2 regions of the Superficieibacter sp. genome follow, and region 2 is predicted to be linked to the other one. Evidence: predicted binding sites of a transcription regulator. Region 2 holds the regulator's gene; the other holds the start of a gene.
The links. Region 2 encodes Fur, which represses iron uptake genes when iron is present. Its sites were predicted from a motif close to ATAATAATGAGAACNACTATCAA; they were not measured.
Positions count from the first base shown of each region.

Region 1: exbB (tol-pal system-associated acyl-CoA thioesterase) is a predicted target of Fur. The motif match lies at 2,543-2,565, and genes of this name have one in related genera.

Region 1 covers NZ_DAMAPU010000002.1:305,618-310,047, forward strand. Annotated here, with positions in the region: gene RT197_RS05775 (AraC family transcriptional regulator) at 1-309, shown strand, start outside; gene yghB (DedA family general envelope maintenance protein YghB) at 339-998, opposite strand; gene metC (cystathionine beta-lyase) at 1,185-2,375, opposite strand; gene exbB (tol-pal system-associated acyl-CoA thioesterase) at 2,626-3,360, shown strand; gene exbD (TonB system transport protein ExbD) at 3,367-3,792, shown strand; gene RT197_RS05800 (SDR family oxidoreductase) at 3,848-4,430, opposite strand, start outside.
Region 2 covers NZ_DAMAPU010000004.1:54,968-59,397, forward strand. Annotated here, with positions in the region: gene ybfF (esterase) at 95-865, shown strand; gene ybfE (LexA regulated protein) at 996-1,289, shown strand; gene fldA (flavodoxin FldA) at 1,440-1,970, shown strand; gene fur (ferric iron uptake transcriptional regulator) at 2,260-2,712, shown strand; gene chiP (chitoporin ChiP) at 2,761-4,167, opposite strand.

The sequences.
Region 1 (4,430 bases), on a different contig from region 2:
AAGCGCATCGAAAGCCACTACACCGAGAACCTGAGCGTTGATCAGCTCGCTGCCGAAGCGAATATGAGCGTCTCCGCGTTTCACCATAATTTCAAATCGGTCACCAGCACCTCGCCGTTGCAGTATCTGAAATCGTATCGCCTGCATAAGGCGCGGATGCTGATGATCCACGATGGCATGAAGGCCAGCGCGGCGGCGATGCGGGTAGGTTACGAAAGCGCTTCGCAATTCAGTCGGGAATTTAAGCGCTATTTTGGCATGACGCCGGGTGAGGACGCGGCGAGGATCAGAACGTTACAGGGCGTGTAATCGCCCCGGTTTAGCGGGGCGGCGGGCGATCAGGCGTTACAGTATTTCTTTTTGACCACCACGATAATGGTGCCAAGCAGCCCGGCGACCAGCAGGAAAATCGGCAGGACCATCAGGAAGGTCATGACCTGATCTTCATGACGCTTGACGAAGGGGATCATGCTGAGCGCGTAGCCGAAGCTGGTGACGACCAGCACCCACAGCAGCGCACTTAACCAGTTAAAAAACTGAAAGCGGCGGTTGGACAGGCCGGAAATGCCCGCCATTGTCGGCAGCAGCGTACGCACGAAAGCCAGGAAACGCCCCGCCAGCAACGCCAGCAGGCCGTGCCGGTCAAACATGCAGGTTGCCCGCTGGTGGTATTTTTCGGGAAGCTGCGACAGCCAACCTTTGACCACGCGGGTATTGCCCAGCCAGCGCCCCTGCGCGTAGCTTAGCCAGCAGCCAAGACTGGCTGCGGTGGTCAGAATGACAACGGTGGGAACAAAACCCATGACGTCGCGGGCGATCAGCGCGCCCGCCAGTAAAAGCAGGCTGTCGCCCGGTAAGAAAGACGCAGGCAGGAGGCCGTTTTCCAGAAACAGCGTGGCGAACATAACCAGATAAACAACACCAATAACGTGCGGATTCGCCAGAGCAGCGAAATCATGCTGCCAGAGTGCGGCGACGATATTATGAATAACAGCCATGAACTTTCCCGTGAAACTGCATCTATTCGACGATTGTATCTTTTACTGCCCCGGGACACCTTGATCCCGGACGCAACATTACAGACTTTTCCACTTTTGAAGTACGAAAAGATGTGCTTCTGGTCGCCTGTCCGCGTCATCTTCCAGGTCACGAGCGCTTACGCGACCGGAGTGATTTTGCGTTTATTATGACACGATACGGGAAAAACCGGCTGCTAAATCGGCAAGAAGATCGTCAACATTCTCTAAACCAATATGAACACGGATCAGCGTACCGTCAAAGTCCACTTCGCCGTCGGGACGAATGGCGGCAATGTGCTCCGGCTGGTTGGCGAGGATCAGCGATTCATAGCCGCCCCACGAGTAGGCCATGCTGAACAGCGTGAAGTTGTCGAGGTACTCCGCCAGCTCCGCGTCGTTAAGTCGCTTTTTCAGCACGAACGAGAACAGGCCGCTGCTACCGGTGAAATCGCGTTTCCAGAATTCATGGCCTTTGCTGCCGGGCAGGGCAGGGTGATTCACCTGCTCAACCTGCGGATGAATGGCCAGCCATTCGGCAATTTTCAGGCTGCTTTCATGATGCTGACGCAGGCGAACGCCCAGCGTGCGCAGACCACGGCTGGTCATGTAGGCGGTGTCCGCATCCACCATCTGCCCCATCAGGTAGGCGTTCTCGCGCAGTTGATCCCAGCAGCGGGCGTTGGCGACGGCAGTGCCGACCATCGCATCGGAATGCCCAATCAGGTATTTCGTGCCCGCCTGAATGGAGATATCAATGCCGAAATCCAGCGCCTTAAACAGAATGCCCGCCGCCCAGGTGTTGTCGATCATAATGATGGCATCAGGCGCTACACGCCTGACCGCGCTCACAATCGCCGGAACGTCATGCACTTCCATGGTGATCGAGCCGGGGGATTCCAGAAAAACCACTTTAGTGTTGGGGCGCACCAGATCGGCAATTTTTGCGCCGATTGTTGGATCGAACCAGCCAGTGGTGACGCCCAGTTTACCGAGAATTTTCGTGGCAAAGTCCTGCGTCGGTTCATAGGCACTGTTTGTAATAAGGATATGATCGCCCTGTTCGACAAACGCCAGAATGCTGTTTGCTACCGCCGCCGCACCGCAGGGAAACAGCGCGCAGCCCGCGCCGCCTTCCAGTTCACACATCGCTTCCTGAAGCGAAAAATGGGTCAGCGTTCCGCGACGACCATAAAAGAGTTCGCCCTTCGCCCGGTTGCGGGTGGCCTGTTTTTTTGCCGCCACGCTGTCGAATACCAGCGACGAGGCGCGCTGAATGACGCTGTTTACCGATCCCTGGGTGTATTTTTTGCTGCGCCCTGCATTCACCAGGGCCGTATCAATGTGCTTCTCTGCCATAGTCGCTCAACCTGCTTTTATCCATCTGGATGTCTAAATTAACACGATTGATGCATTATGCACCCGCGCGCAGGTGCATTCAGTAGAAAAATTTCCCGGAATTCGACTTAAGACTTTTTTACTGCGTAAGCGCAAGGAAAATGAGCGGAATTTGCGGCAGTATGTAAATACTAATGAGAACTACTATCAATTCGATGATGTTTTGATATTATTATGCTCAGATTTGTGACCTGGGTCCTGGAGATTAAGAGTGGGTAATAATTTGATGCAGACGGATCTCTCCGTTCTGGGCATGTATCAACATGCTGACATCGTGGTTAAAATTGTGATGATTGGTCTGCTTCTGGCGTCGGTTGTCACCTGGGCTATTTTCTTCAGCAAAAGCGTGGAAATGCTGGCGCATAAGCGTCGTATTAAGCGCGAACAGCAGCAGCTCGCTGAAGCCCGCTCTCTGGACCAGGCCAGCGATATCGCCTCCTCCTTCCACGCCCGAAGCCTCAGCACTCGCCTGATTTATGAAGCACAGAACGAACTGGAGCTTTCCGAAGGTTCAACGGATAACGAAGGGATTAAAGAGCGCACCAGCTTCCGCCTGGAACGTCGCGTGGCGGCGTTTGGTCGCCACATGGGACGCGGCAACGGTTATCTCGCCACCATCGGCGCGATTTCCCCGTTCGTCGGCCTGTTCGGGACAGTGTGGGGGATCATGAACAGCTTTATCGGTATCGCCCAGACCCAGACCACTAACCTGGCGGTCGTTGCGCCGGGCATCGCGGAAGCGCTGCTGGCAACGGCGATTGGCCTGATTGCGGCCATTCCGGCGGTGGTGATTTACAACATTTTCGCCCGTATGATTGCCAGCTACAAAGCCTCGCTCGGTGATGTTGCCGCGCAAATTCTGCTGTTGCAGAGCCGCGATCTCGATCTCGATGCCAGCAACGTCGCGCATCCTGTGCGTACCACCCAGAAACTCCGCTTAGGGTAATGCAGCATGGCTTTGCATCTTAATGAAAATCTGGATGATAACGGTGAAATGCATGACATCAACGTCACGCCGTTTATCGACGTGATGTTGGTGCTGCTGATTATCTTCATGGTGGCCGCGCCGCTGGCGACTGTCGATGTGAAGGTGAATCTCCCGGCTTCCTCCAGCCAGCCGCAGCCGCGACCGGAAAAACCGATTTATCTTTCGGTGAAAGCAGACAACAGCATGTTCCTCGGTAACGATCCGATCACCGACGAGACGATGGTTAACACGCTGAATACCCTGACCGAAGGTAAGAAAGACACCACCATTTTCTTCCGTGCGGATAAAACCGTGGATTACGAAACGATGATGAAAGTGATGGATACACTGCACCAGGCAGGCTATCTGAAGATTGGTCTGGTAGGTGAAGAAGTGACGAAAGCGAAGTAATCGCCCTCGTCGCCTCAGTCAATGAAAGCTGGCTTCATGCCAGCTTTTTTTATGCCTAGCCTAAATGTTCCCCGCCGCATACGCCGTGCACTTCGGCAGTAACGTAGCTGGATTCATGGCTTGCCAGATAGACATAAATCGGTGCCAGCTCGGCTGGCTGCCCGGCACGCTTCATCGGCGTTTGCTGACCAAACTCCGGCAGCTTGTGCTGCGGCTGACCGCCAGAAACCTGAAGTGCTGTCCAGATTGGACCTGGCGCGACCACGTTTACCCGAATACCTTTCTCTGCAACCTGCTTGGCCAGACCACGACTGTAGTTAAGGATCGCGGCTTTAGTCGAGGCGTAGTCCAGCAGGTGCGGGCTGGGCTGGTAGGCCTGGATGGAGGAGGTGGTGATAATGCTTGCCCCCGGTTGCAGGTGCGGCAGCGCCTCCTGGGTGATCCAGAACAGCGCAAACACGTTCACCGCGTAGGTCTGCTGAAACTGTTCACTGGTCAAATCGGCGATGTCCTCAATGGCGGTCTGTTTCCCGGCGACCAGCGCCAGCACATCCAGTCCGCCGAGCGCTTCACGGGCCTTATGCACCAGCGAGCGGGCGAAAGATTCATCACTCAGGTCGCCAGGGATCAGGACCGCT
Region 2 (4,430 bases):
GCAAAAGTCAGGAAACTTCTGAACGCTTGCAGCCGGGCGGCAGAATGTTCACCATGATACCCTAACCTGCCAGAGCGAAAAAAAGATCTTTACCATGAAATTAAACACTCGCACGCTATCTGCACAAAATTCGACTACCTCTTCACCGGTGGTTCTGGTTCACGGCCTGTTTGGTAGCCTGGATAATCTCGGCATTCTCGCCCGCGATCTGGTGAGCGACTATGACGTCGTTCAGGTCGATATGCGCAACCACGGCCTTTCCCCGCGTTCGCCTGAAATGAACTATCCGGCGATGGCGCAAGATCTGCTTGATACGCTCGACGACTTATCTATTGATAAAGCCACCTTTATTGGTCACTCGATGGGCGGCAAAGCGGTAATGGCGCTGACCGCGCTGGCAAAAGATCGCATTGACGGCCTGGTGGCGCTGGATATCGCCCCGGTCAATTATGCGGTCCGCCGCCATGATGAAATCTTTGCCGCCATTAACGCCGTCACCGCTGCCGCCAGCACCACGCGCCAGCAGGCCGCGACGGTCATGCGCGACATTATTGCTGAAGAAGGCGTGATCCAGTTTTTACTGAAATCGTTCGTTGACGGCGAATGGCGCTTTAACGTGCCGGTACTGTGGGAGCAATATCCACATATCGTCGGCTGGGAAACGGTTCCGGCGTGGGATCGCCCGGCGCTGTTCGTTCCCGGCGGTAATTCGCCATACGTCACCGCTGAATACCGCGATGCGCTGCTGGCGCAATTCCCGCAGGCCAAAGCGCACGTCATTGCCGGAGCCGGTCATTGGGTGCACGCTGAAAAACCGGACGCGGTGCTGCGGGCCATCCGCCGCTATCTGAACGAGCAGCAGTGATTAAAAATCCAACGTCCGTACGCCAGATTGCTTGCGGACGTTGGCGTGCCTGCTGCACTGATGTATGATGGCGCGCTACTCAACCGGGCAAAGGCCCGGCTGCTCGTTTCCCCCGAAGTCACTCTGAATCATGGCAAAAGAACAAACGGACCGTACGACAATAGATCTGTTCGCGAATGAGCGTCGCCCGGGAAGACCCAAAACCAGTCCCCTCTCGCGTGACGAACAGTTGCGCATCAATAAGCGTAATCAGCTTAAGCGTGACAAAGTGCGCGGCCTGAAGCGGGTTGAGTTAAAACTTAACGCCGATGCCGTGGATGCGCTGAACGAACTGGCGGAAGCCCGTGAAATCAGCCGCAGTGAACTGATCGAAGAAATGTTGCTCCTTCAGCTTGCGCATCTGCGCGGGCAGGATATTGTCTGAAAAGTCGTCCAGAATCCCCTTTCATGTAGCAGAGAGTGCAGTCGGACGCGATTGCTATTTCCGGGTACTTCTCTGTTCTGCTATGATTGCCTTTATCCGTGTGCAATCCGCCACCACCATATCAATAAGTATCAAGAGGTTATTTCACTCATGGCAATCACAGGCATCTTTTTCGGCAGCGATACAGGCAACACTGAAAATATCGCGAAGATGATTCAAAAGCAGTTGGGTAAGGACGTTGCCGATGTGCATGACATTGCCAAAAGCAGCAAAGAAGACCTTGCCGGTTACGACATTCTGCTGCTGGGCATCCCGACCTGGTACTATGGTGAAGCACAGTGTGACTGGGATGACTTCTTCCCGACGCTGGAAGAGGTAGACTTCAACGGTAAGCTGGTAGCGCTGTTTGGTTGCGGCGATCAGGAAGACTACGCGGAATACTTCTGCGACGCGTTAGGCACCATCCGCGATATCATCGAACCGCGCGGCGCGACCATCGTCGGTCACTGGCCGACCGCTGGCTACCATTTTGAAGCATCGAAAGGTCTTGTCGATGACGACCACTTTGTGGGCCTGGCGATTGACGAAGACCGCCAGCCAGAACTGACTGCTGAACGCGTAGAGCAGTGGGTAAAACAGATTTCTGAAGAATTGCACCTGAAAGACATCATCAACGCCTGATGATTAAAGGCGCAGCGGCGGCTGCGCCTTGTTAATAGTTTTAAGCAATCAAAATAATTGCTACATTTTTTTAACTTTTCAGTACATACCTGTACAATAGCCACTGATTTAACGAGGTCAGTGCGCCACTTTGCAGGCCGTGCCTCGTTTTAAACGCTAACTTTGTCTGATACTTGCAGTTTTCAATCAGGCATCGCAGTTCTATAATGAGAGGCGTTACGACAGTTGCACTCTCTGTAAATACTTCCTTGCCAGGAAGTGAATCTTATAGCAACAGGACAGATTCCGCATGACTGACAACAATACCGCATTAAAGAAGGCAGGCCTGAAAGTCACGCTTCCCCGGTTAAAAATTCTGGAAGTGCTTCAGGAGCCTGACAACCATCACGTCAGTGCGGAAGATTTATACAAACGCCTCATTGACATGGGCGAAGAGATTGGCCTGGCCACCGTCTACCGGGTACTGAACCAGTTTGACGATGCCGGCATTGTGACTCGCCATAATTTCGAAGGCGGCAAATCCGTTTTTGAACTGACCCAGCAGCATCACCACGATCACCTGATCTGCCTCGACTGCGGCAAGGTTATCGAATTCAGCGATGATTCTATTGAATCCCGCCAGCGTGAGATTGCTTCGAAACACGGCATCCGTCTTACCAACCACAGCCTTTACCTGTACGGGCACTGTGCGGAAGGCGACTGTCGGGAAGATGACAACGCTCACGACGGCGTAAGCAAATAAACAAAAAACCAGCCATCCGGCTGGTTTTTTTATCATCACATCTGACGGTCAGAAGATGGTAAACGGGGCGATGACCATAAATTTGACGTCGCGCTCATCCTGGAAGATGTTGCCGTAGCCGCCGGAATAGCTCGGAATGTCAGAATGGTTGTCATACTCGGTAAAGTGCAGTTTGAACATCGTGCCTTTTGCCCGACCGTCCTGAAGGGTATAGACCGCATCCAGGCTGTACGAAGACTCTTCGATGCTTCTGTCTTTATCGTAGTAAGCGTCGGGGTTGCTCTGCCAGGTGGACGGTTTAGCATCCCAGGCATAGACATAAGACGCGCCTACCGCGAAGCCTGGCAGATCCCAGTTTTTCAGATCGTACATCGCGCCGAAGAACACCGCTTTTTCATCGTTGGCGTTAAAGTCAGAGCGGTTATCCCACCAGATATCAAGGCGACCGTTGGAAGACGCGTAAGTCGGCGTCATACGTTGCAGGAAGTAGCCCTGCTGACCGTCCGCTTTCACCCAGGTGCCTTCCAGACGTAAATCCACCACTTCCGCCACTTTATAACCGAAGGTCAGCGCCTGAAGCCACGCCGTGCCATCATAGAGATCGTTAATGGTATGGTCATCGGCTTTATCGCGCGTGCCGTAGAACTGATAGCTGGTGGTAAACGGATTGCCGCCCAGATCGATTTTATAGCTGGCTTTGGCAAAATACTGATCGATGTACCCTTCCGCCTGACCAAAGGCCGCTTCCAGCACAAAATTATTTTTGAAATCGTATTTTGCGCCCAGGGAGTGCAGGTAATCGACGTTGGTCTTCTGGTCGTTCTGGTAGAATTTGTCCATCTCCAGATGCCACGGCGATTTGTACTCGTTGGTCCACATATACGAGAAGCTCAGCGCGCCGGTTTCGCCGTAGTCAAAGTTTGCCCCCGCTTCTGCCCCCTGATAGGTGCCGGGCATAAAGCTCCAGTGTGGAGCCAGCAGCGTCTGACCGGTTGGCTGAATATAACCCGCCCGCGCCCAGGCCGGACCGTATTTGAATTTTGCCGCCGCTTTATACAGGCTTATCCCGCTTTTATCGCCAGACCAATTTTCGTCATAGGCTTTATTACTTTTAGAGAACGCTATTTCGTTCGGGTGAGCGCTGTCTCCGTTTTCGGCCATTTCAATGGCGGTAAAAGCGGCAACATCAACGCCGAACATATCGGCGATATAACCGGACTGGAAATCAAGATTGGCGTTCCAGGTGGAGTGCGAAAGGTTGGTTTTATATTTGTCTTCGTCGGTGACGTCTTTACGATCACGCTCACGTTGCCAGTAGTAGATCCCGCCAGTTAAGGTGGAATCGTCAATAAACCCTTCAGCTCTGGCCTGCGATGCGGCCATAAAACCAGACATTGCGGTGACACCGGCAATAGCCAGCGCCAGCGTACTACGTTTGCCACTGAACGTACGCATAAGTTCATCCTCTTTGACTTTAAAAACGCCGACTAACGCGGCGATAAAAAAATAAAATTACAAGGCAGCACGCTAAAAGTGGGCGGACTGATGGCATAAAGAGTATTTTTCGCGACGCGAATTATCAACACTTTTAGAAGGGTAAAATGCAGGATTATGACGAAGCGCACATAATTAAACGCATCTTGTAACATTTATATCAGCGCCGAAGAATACCGTGCTGACGAGGTATGCGCATGATTAGCCAATACATTAGTTTGAGG